3 linked regions of the Acidicapsa ligni genome follow. Each later gene encodes a partner of the first gene's protein in a complex. Links are inferred from orthologs where the notes say so. Each region holds a gene or a part of one and is shown on either strand. Other genes may lie near its edges.

Region 1 (2,996 bases):
CTGTTCCGCATCTGGTTCGCATTCTCGAAGACTAATTCGAGTAGACTAAACATACGCCCCGGCCAATGGTCGGGGCTATTACGCGAGTCGGCAGCAACTTTCAGTGCCGGCGCATGAGCGAGGAAATCATGGCAAAGAATCTTTCAAATCTCCGCGCGCCCAAGAAGGCAAACACTGGGCGCAAGCGTGTCGGTCGCGGTATGGGATCCGGCATGGGTAAGACTTCAACCCGCGGCCACAAGGGCCAGGGTTCGCGTTCGGGCTCCAGCCTGATGCGTGGCTTTGAGGGCGGCCAGATGCCGTTGCATCGCCGTCTTCCCAAGCGTGGATTTACCAACATCTTCCGCGTTGAATACACCGTCATCAACCTGACCCGCATTGCCGATCTGGCTGCCGAGCGTGGCATCTCCGAGATCGCGCTTGAGGATTACAAGAAGCTTGGTCTGGCCGGTAACAAGAAGGCTTTGATCAAGATTCTGGGTACGGGCGAATTGACCACGGCTATCTCGATTACGGCGCACCGGTTCTCGAAGACTGCGGCTGAGAAGATTGAAAAGGCTGGCGGCAAGGCGATCGTGGCTGGTGGAGTTACTGTTACGGCGGCGGAGTAATTCCGCCCCGCGCTTTTGCGCGTTTAAGGACAGGCAGGGCCTCCGGGGAATAGGATGGTTCTGCCAGCAAATTTGGGGCAAGACGGGCAGTTCGGCCTGCGGAGTGGATCCTTAAGCTATGTTTGAAAAGTTCCTCAATATCTTCCGGGTTCCCGATCTGCGTAAGCGGATTGGTTTCACACTGGGCCTGCTGGCAATTTACCGCCTGGGCGCGTTTTTGCCGACTCCAGGTGTGAACAGCAAGTTGCTGGAGCAGTTCTTCCACACGCAGGGCGGATCGGCCCTCGGCCTGCTGGATATGTTCTCAGGCGGTAACCTTCGCCGGTTTACGATCTTCGCGCTGGGCATCATGCCGTATATCACGGCGTCGATCATCTTCCAGTTGTTGACGGTGGTTTATGAGCCGTTGGCTCGCCTTCAAAAAGAAGGCGAACTGGGACGTCGCAAGATCACCCAGTGGACGCGTTATCTCACGGTTATCCTCGCGGCTTTCCAGTCGATTGCAATTGCTTTCGGATTGACCAGCCAGGGCATGGTGATCATCTCCGGACCGGCGTTTATCTTGCTGACGGTTCTGACCTTGACGACAGGTACGGCCTTCATCATGTGGCTGGGTGAGCAGATCACCGATCGCGGTATCGGCAACGGCATGAGCCTGTTGATCTTTACGGGTATCGTGGTTGGTCTGCCGCGTGGCATTGCGGACATTGTCGACAAGGTAAAGACCAATGCCTGGGGCACGTTTACGGGCGTTGCGGTTCTGCTGCTGCTGGCGGCGATGGTGGCCCTGGTGGCTTTCATCGTATTCGTCGAGCGGTCGGAGCGTCGGATACCGGTGCAGTCGGCTCGCCGTATTGTCGGCCGCAAGATGATGGGTGGACTTAGTTCGCACCTGCCGCTGAAGGTGAATTCAGGCGGTGTAATGCCGGTCATCTTTGCCAGTTCGATTCTGTCGGCTCCGCTGTTGTTCAGCCAGGTGGGTTTTGTTCAGTCGAACAAAGTGCTGTCGAACATCATGGCCGGTCTGCAGCCTGGCGAGCCGTGGTACGAGTTCCTGTACATGGCGGCGATCATCTTCTTCGCCTACTTCTACATCTCGATCGTTTTCCGTCCCGATGACATTGCGGACAACATGCGCAAGAGCGGTTCATTTATTCCGGGTATTCGTCCTGGACGCCGCACTTCGGACTACATCAACGACATTCTGACCCGCATTACGTTGGTCGGCGCTGTTTACCTGATCCTGATCTCGCTGGTGCCGACGTTCCTTCTTTCCGGCTTCCATCTGAATCATCTCTGGCTGGTGGGCGGTATCTTTGAGCATCTGCCGGCGTGGGTCACCAACGGTCTGCACATGAACTTCTACTTCGGTGGAACCTCACTGCTGATCGTGGTTGGCGTGGCGATGGATACAGCTAACCAGATTGAGTCGCAGTTGATTATGCGGCACTATGACGGATTCTCACCGCGTTCGGGTCGTGTTCGCGGAAGGAAGACCTGGTAATGGGTACGGCAGTTTCTTCAGCCGCAGGGGATAGCGGGGAAGTGGTGCATCCTGGCCACCCGGTTGTCCCTGGCCCGATCCTGCTGCTGGGTGCTCCTGGAGTTGGCAAGGGAACGCAAGCCAAGGAGCTGGTGAAGCTCTGGGGAATTCCCCAGATTTCCACTGGCGACCTGCTTCGATCGCATCGCGACCGTGGCACGGAACTAGGCAAGCTGGCGAATGAACTGATGCTTCAGGGCAAGCTGGTTCCGGACACGCTGGTCAACGACATGGTGGCGGCACGATTGGTGGAGCCGGATACCAGGAATGGATTCATCCTGGACGGGTTTCCACGGACGATTCCACAGGCGCAGTGGCTGGACAATTGGTTGGCGGAACACTGTAATGCCCTGCCGGTAGTTGCAGTTAGCATTCAGGTGGACTATACTCGATTACTGCGTCGTATTACTGGACGCCGCAACTGCCCCGTCTGCCAGACGATCTATAACATCTACCTGCAACCCCCTCGTATTGAAGGAGTTTGCGACGTAGAAGGCGCGACTCTGGTACAGCGAAGCGACGATACGGAAATGTGCTTCGATGGGCGTATGCGTACCTATGACACCCTGACTGCCCCGGTGATCGAGCATTATCGCGGATTGAGCAGGTTTGCCGAGGTCAATGGAGATCAGCCGGTAGCCGATGTGGCCGCTGGCATTGTGTCTTCTGTCGAGCGATTGCGGGCTTAACCTTTCAGGTTAAAACCCGGATTGTGTCGGCAGTTTGTGTGTTTTAAGAAGTTTTGTTGATTTGTGCAGTCGGGGAAGTGGGATTGTGGCCGTAATTCTGAAGTCAGCACGGGAAGTAGAGCACATGCGTCGCGCAGGCAAGGTCGTTCGCCT
Region 2 (3,116 bases), on another replicon or contig:
CCTCGAAGCCCAGGCTGGCAAATCCTCGCGGGACAATGCGCAAGCCAATGCCGCGCAGGACCACGCCACACGCCTCGCCGCCCTCAAGCAGCAAGGCCAGCTACAACAGCTCATCGGCATCTGCAACGACCGCATCCACACGCAAAAACAACTCGCGAACCTCTACGACAAGTGGGCTATTCAGGTCCAGCTACAGCACCGCATCGTCCTCCATCTCATCCTGCAATCCATCGCAATGATTGCCTTCATCCTCATCTGCGTCACGCTCTTCACCAGCATCATCCACCGCTGGATGGAGCGTCCCGGCCTCGATCCGCGCCGCACGCAGACCCTCCGCACCATCTTCCAGCTCAGCGTGCAGATCCTCGGCATCGTGATGATCATGTTCGTTGTCTTCGGCGTGCCCAAACAGGTTTCCACCGTCATCGGCCTGGCCACCGCCGGCCTCACCGTTGCCCTGCAGGACTTCATCATCGCCTTCCTCGGCTGGTTCGTTCTCATGGGCAAAAACGGCATCCGCCTCGGCGACTCAGTAGAGATCAACGGAGTCACCGGCGAAGTCATCGAACTCGGCCTCTTCCGCACCGCAATCCTCGAAACCGGCAACTCCACCGAAGAAGGTCACCCCACCGGCCGCCGCGTCGCCATCCTGAATAAGTTCGCCGTCAATGGTCAGTACTTCAACTTCTCCACCGCCAGCCAGTGGATGTGGGATGAAATTTCCGTCAACGTCCCCGAATCCGAAAACAGCTACACCATAATTGAGCAGATTCACAAAGCCATTCTCAAAGAAACGGATCAGGACGCCCACAAAGCCGAGCAGGAATGGAAACGCTCTTCACGCTTGAACGGCCTAACCCAGTTCGGAGGCAGCGCCCAGGTCAATCTCCGCCCAGCGTCTCCCGGAATCAACGTGCTTGTCCGCTACGTAACCCGGGCTGCGGATCGCTTCGACCGTCGCAACCTCCTCTATCAAACCGTGATCGATGTCCTCCACAAACAGGCAGGAATCGTCCCGGCAAAATAGCAGCAAATCAAACTTGAACGTAATAATCCGTAATAATCCACAACAATCTCTGATTCAACACAACTCGGATGGCTGTCGTGTTCCCATGACCCTTCCACCTTTGATATACTTCGATAGTTGTCCTAAAGCGGAAGTGGCGAAATTGGCAGACGCACAAGCTTGAGGTGCTTGCGCCGCAAGGTGTGGGGGTTCAAGTCCCCCCTTCCGCACCAAAATTCTCCCGTCCTGAGCGCGGCCGCAAGGCAAGTCAGTCGACGAGATTCAGGAAAGCAGTCAACACATGCAATTTTTGCTGTATGCAACTATCGTTCTTCACGTGATCGTATGCCTCTTCCTCATCGGCGTCGTTCTGCTTCAGCAAGGTAAGAGCGCAGACCTCGCCGGCACCTTCGGCGGACAAGGTTCACAAACCGCCTTCGGTCCTCGTGCAGCAGCTAACTTGCTCACCAAGATGACCAGCTGGGCCGCCGCGCTCTTCATGATCACCTCGATTTCGTTGACCATCCTTTATCTCCGCTCTAACGGTTCCAGCTCCTCAGTGTTTTCCGGAATGAAGGGCACAGCCCCAGTCTCTGCCCCAGCCAAGCCCGGCAAATAATTCGGATCAGATTTCAGCAGCAAACGAGGCGGACCTATTAGGTCCGCCTCAATCTTTTTCCCCCACAAAATCCCCTCGACTAAACTAAACCTATGACCGTCGCCCCAATCATCGAAACCTTCCCCGTAGGCCCACTCCAATGCAACTGCACCATCCTGGGCGACCCTGCAACCGGCGAAGCCATCGTCATCGATCCCGGCGACGACATCACCCGCATCCATCGCCGCCTGACCGGCCAGAACCTCAAGCTCAAACAAATCTTGATCACCCACGCCCACATCGACCACATCGGCGGAGCACTCAAGCTCAAACGCCTCACCGGAGCACCCATCCTCCTCAATGAAAACGACATCCCTCTCTTGCAGATGATGGAAGTTCAGGCCGGTTGGATAGGCATCGACACCCCGGAAACCGAGTCCCCCGACGCCAGCCTCAAGGACGGCCTCAAAGTCGGCTTGGACGCCTATCCAGCCCAGGTCATTCACACCCCCGGCCACACCCAGGGCAGCGTCTGCCTGCACTTCGCTCCACTCAATTTGCTCGTCGCAGGCGATACCCTGTTCGCCCGCAGCATAGGCCGCACCGACCTGCCCGGCGGCAACGGTCGTCAGATCATCGACTCTATCAAAACTCGCCTGCTGGTTTTGCCAGAAGAGACCAAAGTCCTCCCAGGCCACGGCCCTGCCACCACCATAGGCCAGGAAAAGAACCGCAACCCATTCCTCATATAAACAGAAAACAGGCCAACCGGCGACCATGGAACATCTCTGCTTCAGAGACGCTGCTTCAGAAACATCGAATTGCCTCTGAAGCAGTACCCTCAAAAATCAGCCTGAACATCCTCAATCTGAATCTCGCAATATCTACTTCCTGCCCAGGTTCCCACCCAGATTCCCGCCCGAGTTCTCAGGTCTGGATGCCCCAGCCGGCACCAGCGACTCCAACTTCTCCGTAGCCGCCTTGATCACCGCACTCTCATTCCCCAACACCTTACCCACCGAAACAGTAGCCCCCTCGGCAACAGCCCACTTGCGCTGCTCAATCGCCTCACGAACCGCCGGCAGCGTCTTCACGCCATACCCCGTATAGGCCCCGGGAGCATAAATCTGGTGCTTGAACCAGGAGCGCCCCGGCAGCCCAGCCGGATCGAAGAACGCCCGCTCCGTCTGTATCAACAACTGGTTCACGGCATCGATCCCAGCTCCATCCAGCGCTGCCCCTCCATTCGCCTCAGCAGCCTTCACGGCCTCTTCGTACTCCCGCGCCGTGGACGTCAAGACCGTCGCGCCATTCTCCAGCGGCGCAAAATTCAGAAATGGCGGCATCTCTTCTTTCTTGGGAGCAGCAAGCGGATTTTTCGGATCGTTCGTCGCCTCAAAGACTCCCTCGGCGATCTCCCTGTTCTTTTCCGCAATCTCATCCTGCTCGCTCTTCAGCAGGCTCTTCACTTCATCCACATACGTACCAATGGTTTCCGCAGTATTGTTAAAG
Region 3 (3,689 bases), on another replicon or contig:
GAAGGTCATTGCGTTGTAGATGAAACACCCGTCGGCAACTTTGCCGAGCTCGAAGGCACACCCGACTGGATCGACCGCATCGCCGCCCAACTCGGCATCGCACAGGAAGAGCGCATGACTCTTAGCTATGGGCGGCTCTTTGATCAGTGGCGCGAACGCACTGGCAGCACTGCGGAAAACCTCACCTTTTCTGCAGTGGGCGAAATCGTCAGTTAGCTTTCCGTATTTGCTTTTTCATTGCAAACAGGAGCAAATAAGAAGCGCGGCCAGCATGGAGTAGACTCGCATCAGAAGTCGTTCTACCCTCCATATCCAGCCACGCTCTCACGCCATCGAACTACCAGGAATGGTCTCTAAGCTTCCACTCCATGACACTTCTTGAACTTCTTCCCTGATCCACATGGGCAAAGATCATTCCGCCCAACCTTGCTCCCAGCGTTTCGCTGTGTCGGTTCACTGCTCGCCGCAGCGCCTGCAAAGCGCGCAGCCTCCAGCTCCCGATGCTTTCTGCGCTCGAACTCCTTCTCCAGCGCATCGATCGTTGTCGATGGCGCGCGTGTCGGAATCGATACTTCACGCGGCAGCTCCTTCGCCGTCTCCCGGGAAGGCAACTGCGCAGCGCTCTCGACCGGCGGAGCCGCAGGGACTTCCCTGTCCACCTTGGGAACCTGCGTCACCGGCTGACCATCGGGTCCCACAATCTGCATGCGGAACAGATACCGGACCGTATCCTCCTGGAACTTCACCATCATCGCCTCGAACATATCGAACGACTCGCGCTTATACTCCACCAGCGGATCCAGTTGCGCATAGCCGCGCAAACCGATTCCCTCCTTGAGATGATCCATCGCAAGTAGATGGTCCTTCCAAAGGCCATCCAACACGGACAACATCACCATGCGTTCGTGATATCGCATCGCCTCTGCGCCGAGAATCTCTTCCTTCGTTTCGTACTCTGCCTTCAGCTTGTTGAAGATTCCCTCGCCGAGTTCATGGCGCGTCAGTTCAAGTGGATCGAGTCCCTGATTATTCAGATCGAAGCCAAACTGTTCGATAAGCTTGCCCTTGAGACCCTTGATATCCCATTGATCGGGATGTTTGTCTTCAGGCGCAAACTGATCAAGCATGGTGCTCAAAATATTCGAGAGATAATCCTCAAGAATCAGCTCACGCTGCTCGACTGCAAGTAGCAGCTGACGGCGTAAACCATACACCGCCTCGCGCTGCTTGTTCATCACATCGTCATACTCAAGCAGATGTTTGCGCGACTCGAAGTTCTGCGATTCAACCGCTTTCTGTGCGCCTTCAATACGCTTGGAAATCATGCGCGACTCAATAGGTACGCCTTCTTCCATGCCGAGACGTTCAAGCAGTGTACTCACCCACGCCTTGGCGAAGATGCGCATCAAGTCATCTTCAAGCGACAGATAAAATCTTGACGCACCCGGATCGCCCTGACGACCTGCGCGGCCACGCAACTGGTTATCGATGCGCCGTGACTCATGGCGCTCCGTGCCAAGAATGAACAGGCCGCCCGCGGAGATAACGGCATCGTGATCCCGCTGCACGCCTTCTGCATGATTCTGGTAATACTCGTTCCACTGCGGTTCAGGCGTTTCAAACTCCTGGCCCTGGTAATAGAAACGCAGGAAGCCTGCAGGAGCCATAGGATTGATCGCGCCCTCTGCACCGCTAATGACGCGTGCAAGGCCATTCTTCACCAACTCCTGGCGCGTCATGAACTCGGCATTGCCGCCCAGCAGAATATCCGTACCACGACCCGCCATGTTGGTGGCAATCGTAACCATACCCAACCGGCCAGCCTGCGCAACAATCTCCGCTTCGCGCTCGTGGAACTTCGCATTCAACACGACATGCTTCACGCCTTTGCGCTGCAATGTTTGCGAAAGCAACTCGCTCTTTTCAATCGATGTGGTGCCAACGAGCACCGGCTGCCCCGTCTCATGCACCGTGGCGATGTCATCCGCCACAGCTTTGTATTTTTCCTTGATTGTCCGATAGACCACATCGGAACTATCCTCACGCAGCATCGGCTTGTTGGTTGGAATAACCGTGATGTCGAGCTTATAAATCTTGTCGAACTCGGCAGCCTCAGTCTCCGCTGTTCCTGTCATGCCGGAGAGTTTTTTGTACAAGCGGAAGTAGTTCTGGAAGGTGATCGTCGCCAGCGTCTGATCTTCCTTGCGGATGCTCACGCCTTCCTTCGCTTCGACGGATTGATGCAGTCCATCGGACCAGCGACGACCTGGCATCAGGCGGCCTGTGAAGGTATCCACGATGATAACTTCGCCTTCTTTGACGACGTAATCCACATCGCGTTTATACAGCGAATGCGCCTTGATACCCGTCTCGACATAATGCTTCAGATCCCAGTTTTCCGGGTCGGCAATGTTTCCGATGCCAAGCAGTTCTTCAATCTTGAACCAGCCCTCATCCGTCACGCCGATGGACCGCTGCTTTTCATCCACGACATAATCGCCGGTGAAAATCTTGGCTTCTCCCTGGCCCGGATCTGTCTCTTCTCCCAACTCAAGCTGCGGAATAATCTTGCGCACTCGCGCATATTTGTCCGTAGTCTGATCCGTTGGTCCGGAGATGATCAACGGCGTACGAGACTCATCGATGAGAATAGAATCGACTTCGTCCACGATGGCGTAATACTGGCCACGCTGTACACAGTCCTTGAGCTCGAACTTCATGTTGTCGCGCAGGTAATCGAAGCCAAACTCATTGTTGGTGCCATAGGTGATATCGGCCGCATACGCATCGCGACGCTGGCTGTCATCAAGATCATGCACGATCACGCCGACGGTGAGCCCGAGGAACTCATAGATCTTGCCCATCCACTCGGCATCACGCTTAGCCAGGTAATCGTTGACCGTGACCACATGTACGCCATGCCCCGCGAGCGCGTTCAGATAGCAGGCCAGCGTGGCGACAAGTGTCTTTCCTTCACCGGTACGCATCTCGGCGATCTTGCCCTGGTGCAGCACCATGCCACCAATCATCTGCACATCGAAGTGACGCATTTTGACAGCACGTTTACCTGCTTCGCGAACCACAGCGAAAGCCTCGGGCAACAGCTCGTCAAGTGCCGCGTCTTCTGCAGCCTTGATGGCGTCAGGATCTGTCAGGCCTTCAATACGTGCCGCAATCCGAGCGCGAAACTCGAGAGTCCGGCCGCGCAATTGCTCATCGGAAAGCGGAGCAATCTGTGATTCAAACGACTGGATAGCAGCAACTCTGGGCAACAGGCGCTTCACTGCGCGATCGTTGCTGGTACCAAAAACTTTTGTTAGCACATTACCGAACACGGCAGAACTCTCCATCTCTCAGTTTAAATGCCGCACGATTGCGCAGCGTCGATACAGGTCTCCGGGCAGAGCACAACGATAAAGCATTCCTCCATCGACGGCACAAAATAAGGCCATTGAATCGAATGGATTGAGCTGGAATCGTGCGCGTAACCCGCGTCCGAACGAGAACCGGTCCATTGGAAAACTAAGGAGCCGGGCTTCCGCTATGCTCGAAAATCCCCAGGGATGGGGACAACGGCCTGCAGGATGCAACCAAAGCAGGCCCTGAGCAAACCTCAGGCGCAGATGCCAGAACCGACAGCATCACCGGCGCAGATTGAAGCGAATGACCTAAACGGCTTGAAACATGAA

The links.
Region 2: secY (region 1) and secG share a complex: the UniProt entries of both Escherichia coli proteins name them as parts of the sec protein translocase complex. The link is inferred for Acidicapsa ligni from one-to-one orthologs.
Region 3: the proteins of secY (region 1) and secA are in contact, whole or in part, in a crystal structure (PDB 3DIN), measured with the Thermotoga maritima proteins. The link is inferred for Acidicapsa ligni from one-to-one orthologs. Residues at the interface, in WP_004081795.1 of Thermotoga maritima: Glu108, Gly109, Glu110, Glu111, Ala236, Glu237, Arg238, Arg239, Ile240, Thr241, Ile242, Gln243, Tyr244, Ala245, Arg246, Arg247, Val248, Thr249, Gly250, Arg251, Arg252, Val253, Tyr254, Gly256, Ala257, Ser258, Thr259, Tyr260, Leu261, Pro262; in WP_004082002.1 of Thermotoga maritima: Glu261, Ala262, Arg263, Lys300, Ala301, Arg302, Thr303, Ile304, Ile305, Leu323, Tyr324, Asp325, Pro326, Val329, Ser330, Tyr333, Ile336, Lys340, Phe345, Val349, Glu363, Phe364, Tyr374, Ser375, Gly376, Gly377, Glu393, Ile395, Thr482, Ser483.

Annotation. Positions count from the first base shown.
Region 1 is NZ_JAGSYG010000002.1:10,462-13,457, forward strand. Bases 80-2,922 are described here. They hold secY (preprotein translocase subunit SecY), read left to right. Parts: upstream 80-729; coding sequence 730-2,115; downstream 2,116-2,922. Other genes in these bases: rplO (50S ribosomal protein L15), read left to right, coding at 129-611; OHL19_RS06505 (adenylate kinase), read left to right, coding at 2,115-2,843. Also shown: rpmD (50S ribosomal protein L30), read left to right, coding at 1-35; map (type I methionyl aminopeptidase), read left to right, coding at 2,929-2,996. UniProt on the Escherichia coli protein: The central subunit of the protein translocation channel SecYEG. Consists of two halves formed by TMs 1-5 and 6-10.
Region 2 is NZ_JAGSYG010000007.1:244,097-247,212, forward strand. Bases 4-2,966 are described here. They hold secG (preprotein translocase subunit SecG), read left to right. Parts: upstream 4-1,307; coding sequence 1,308-1,625; downstream 1,626-2,966. Other genes in these bases: OHL19_RS20675 (mechanosensitive ion channel family protein), read left to right, coding at 4-1,027; OHL19_RS20690 (MBL fold metallo-hydrolase), read left to right, coding at 1,718-2,356; OHL19_RS20695 (M28 family metallopeptidase), read right to left, coding at 2,489-2,966. In the rest of the region: more of OHL19_RS20675, read left to right, coding at 1-3; more of OHL19_RS20695, read right to left, coding at 2,967-3,116. UniProt on the Escherichia coli protein: Subunit of the protein translocation channel SecYEG. Overexpression of some hybrid proteins has been thought to jam the protein secretion apparatus resulting in cell death; while this may be true it also results in FtsH-mediated degradation of SecY.
Region 3 is NZ_JAGSYG010000003.1:724,140-727,828, forward strand. The notes cover bases 154-3,689. They hold secA (preprotein translocase subunit SecA), read right to left. Parts: upstream 3,336-3,689; coding sequence 354-3,335; downstream 154-353. Other genes in these bases: OHL19_RS13290 (class IV adenylate cyclase), read left to right, coding at 154-216; OHL19_RS13300 (hypothetical protein), read right to left, coding at 3,523-3,689. In the rest of the region: more of OHL19_RS13290, read left to right, coding at 1-153. UniProt on the Escherichia coli protein: Required for protein export, interacts with the SecYEG preprotein conducting channel.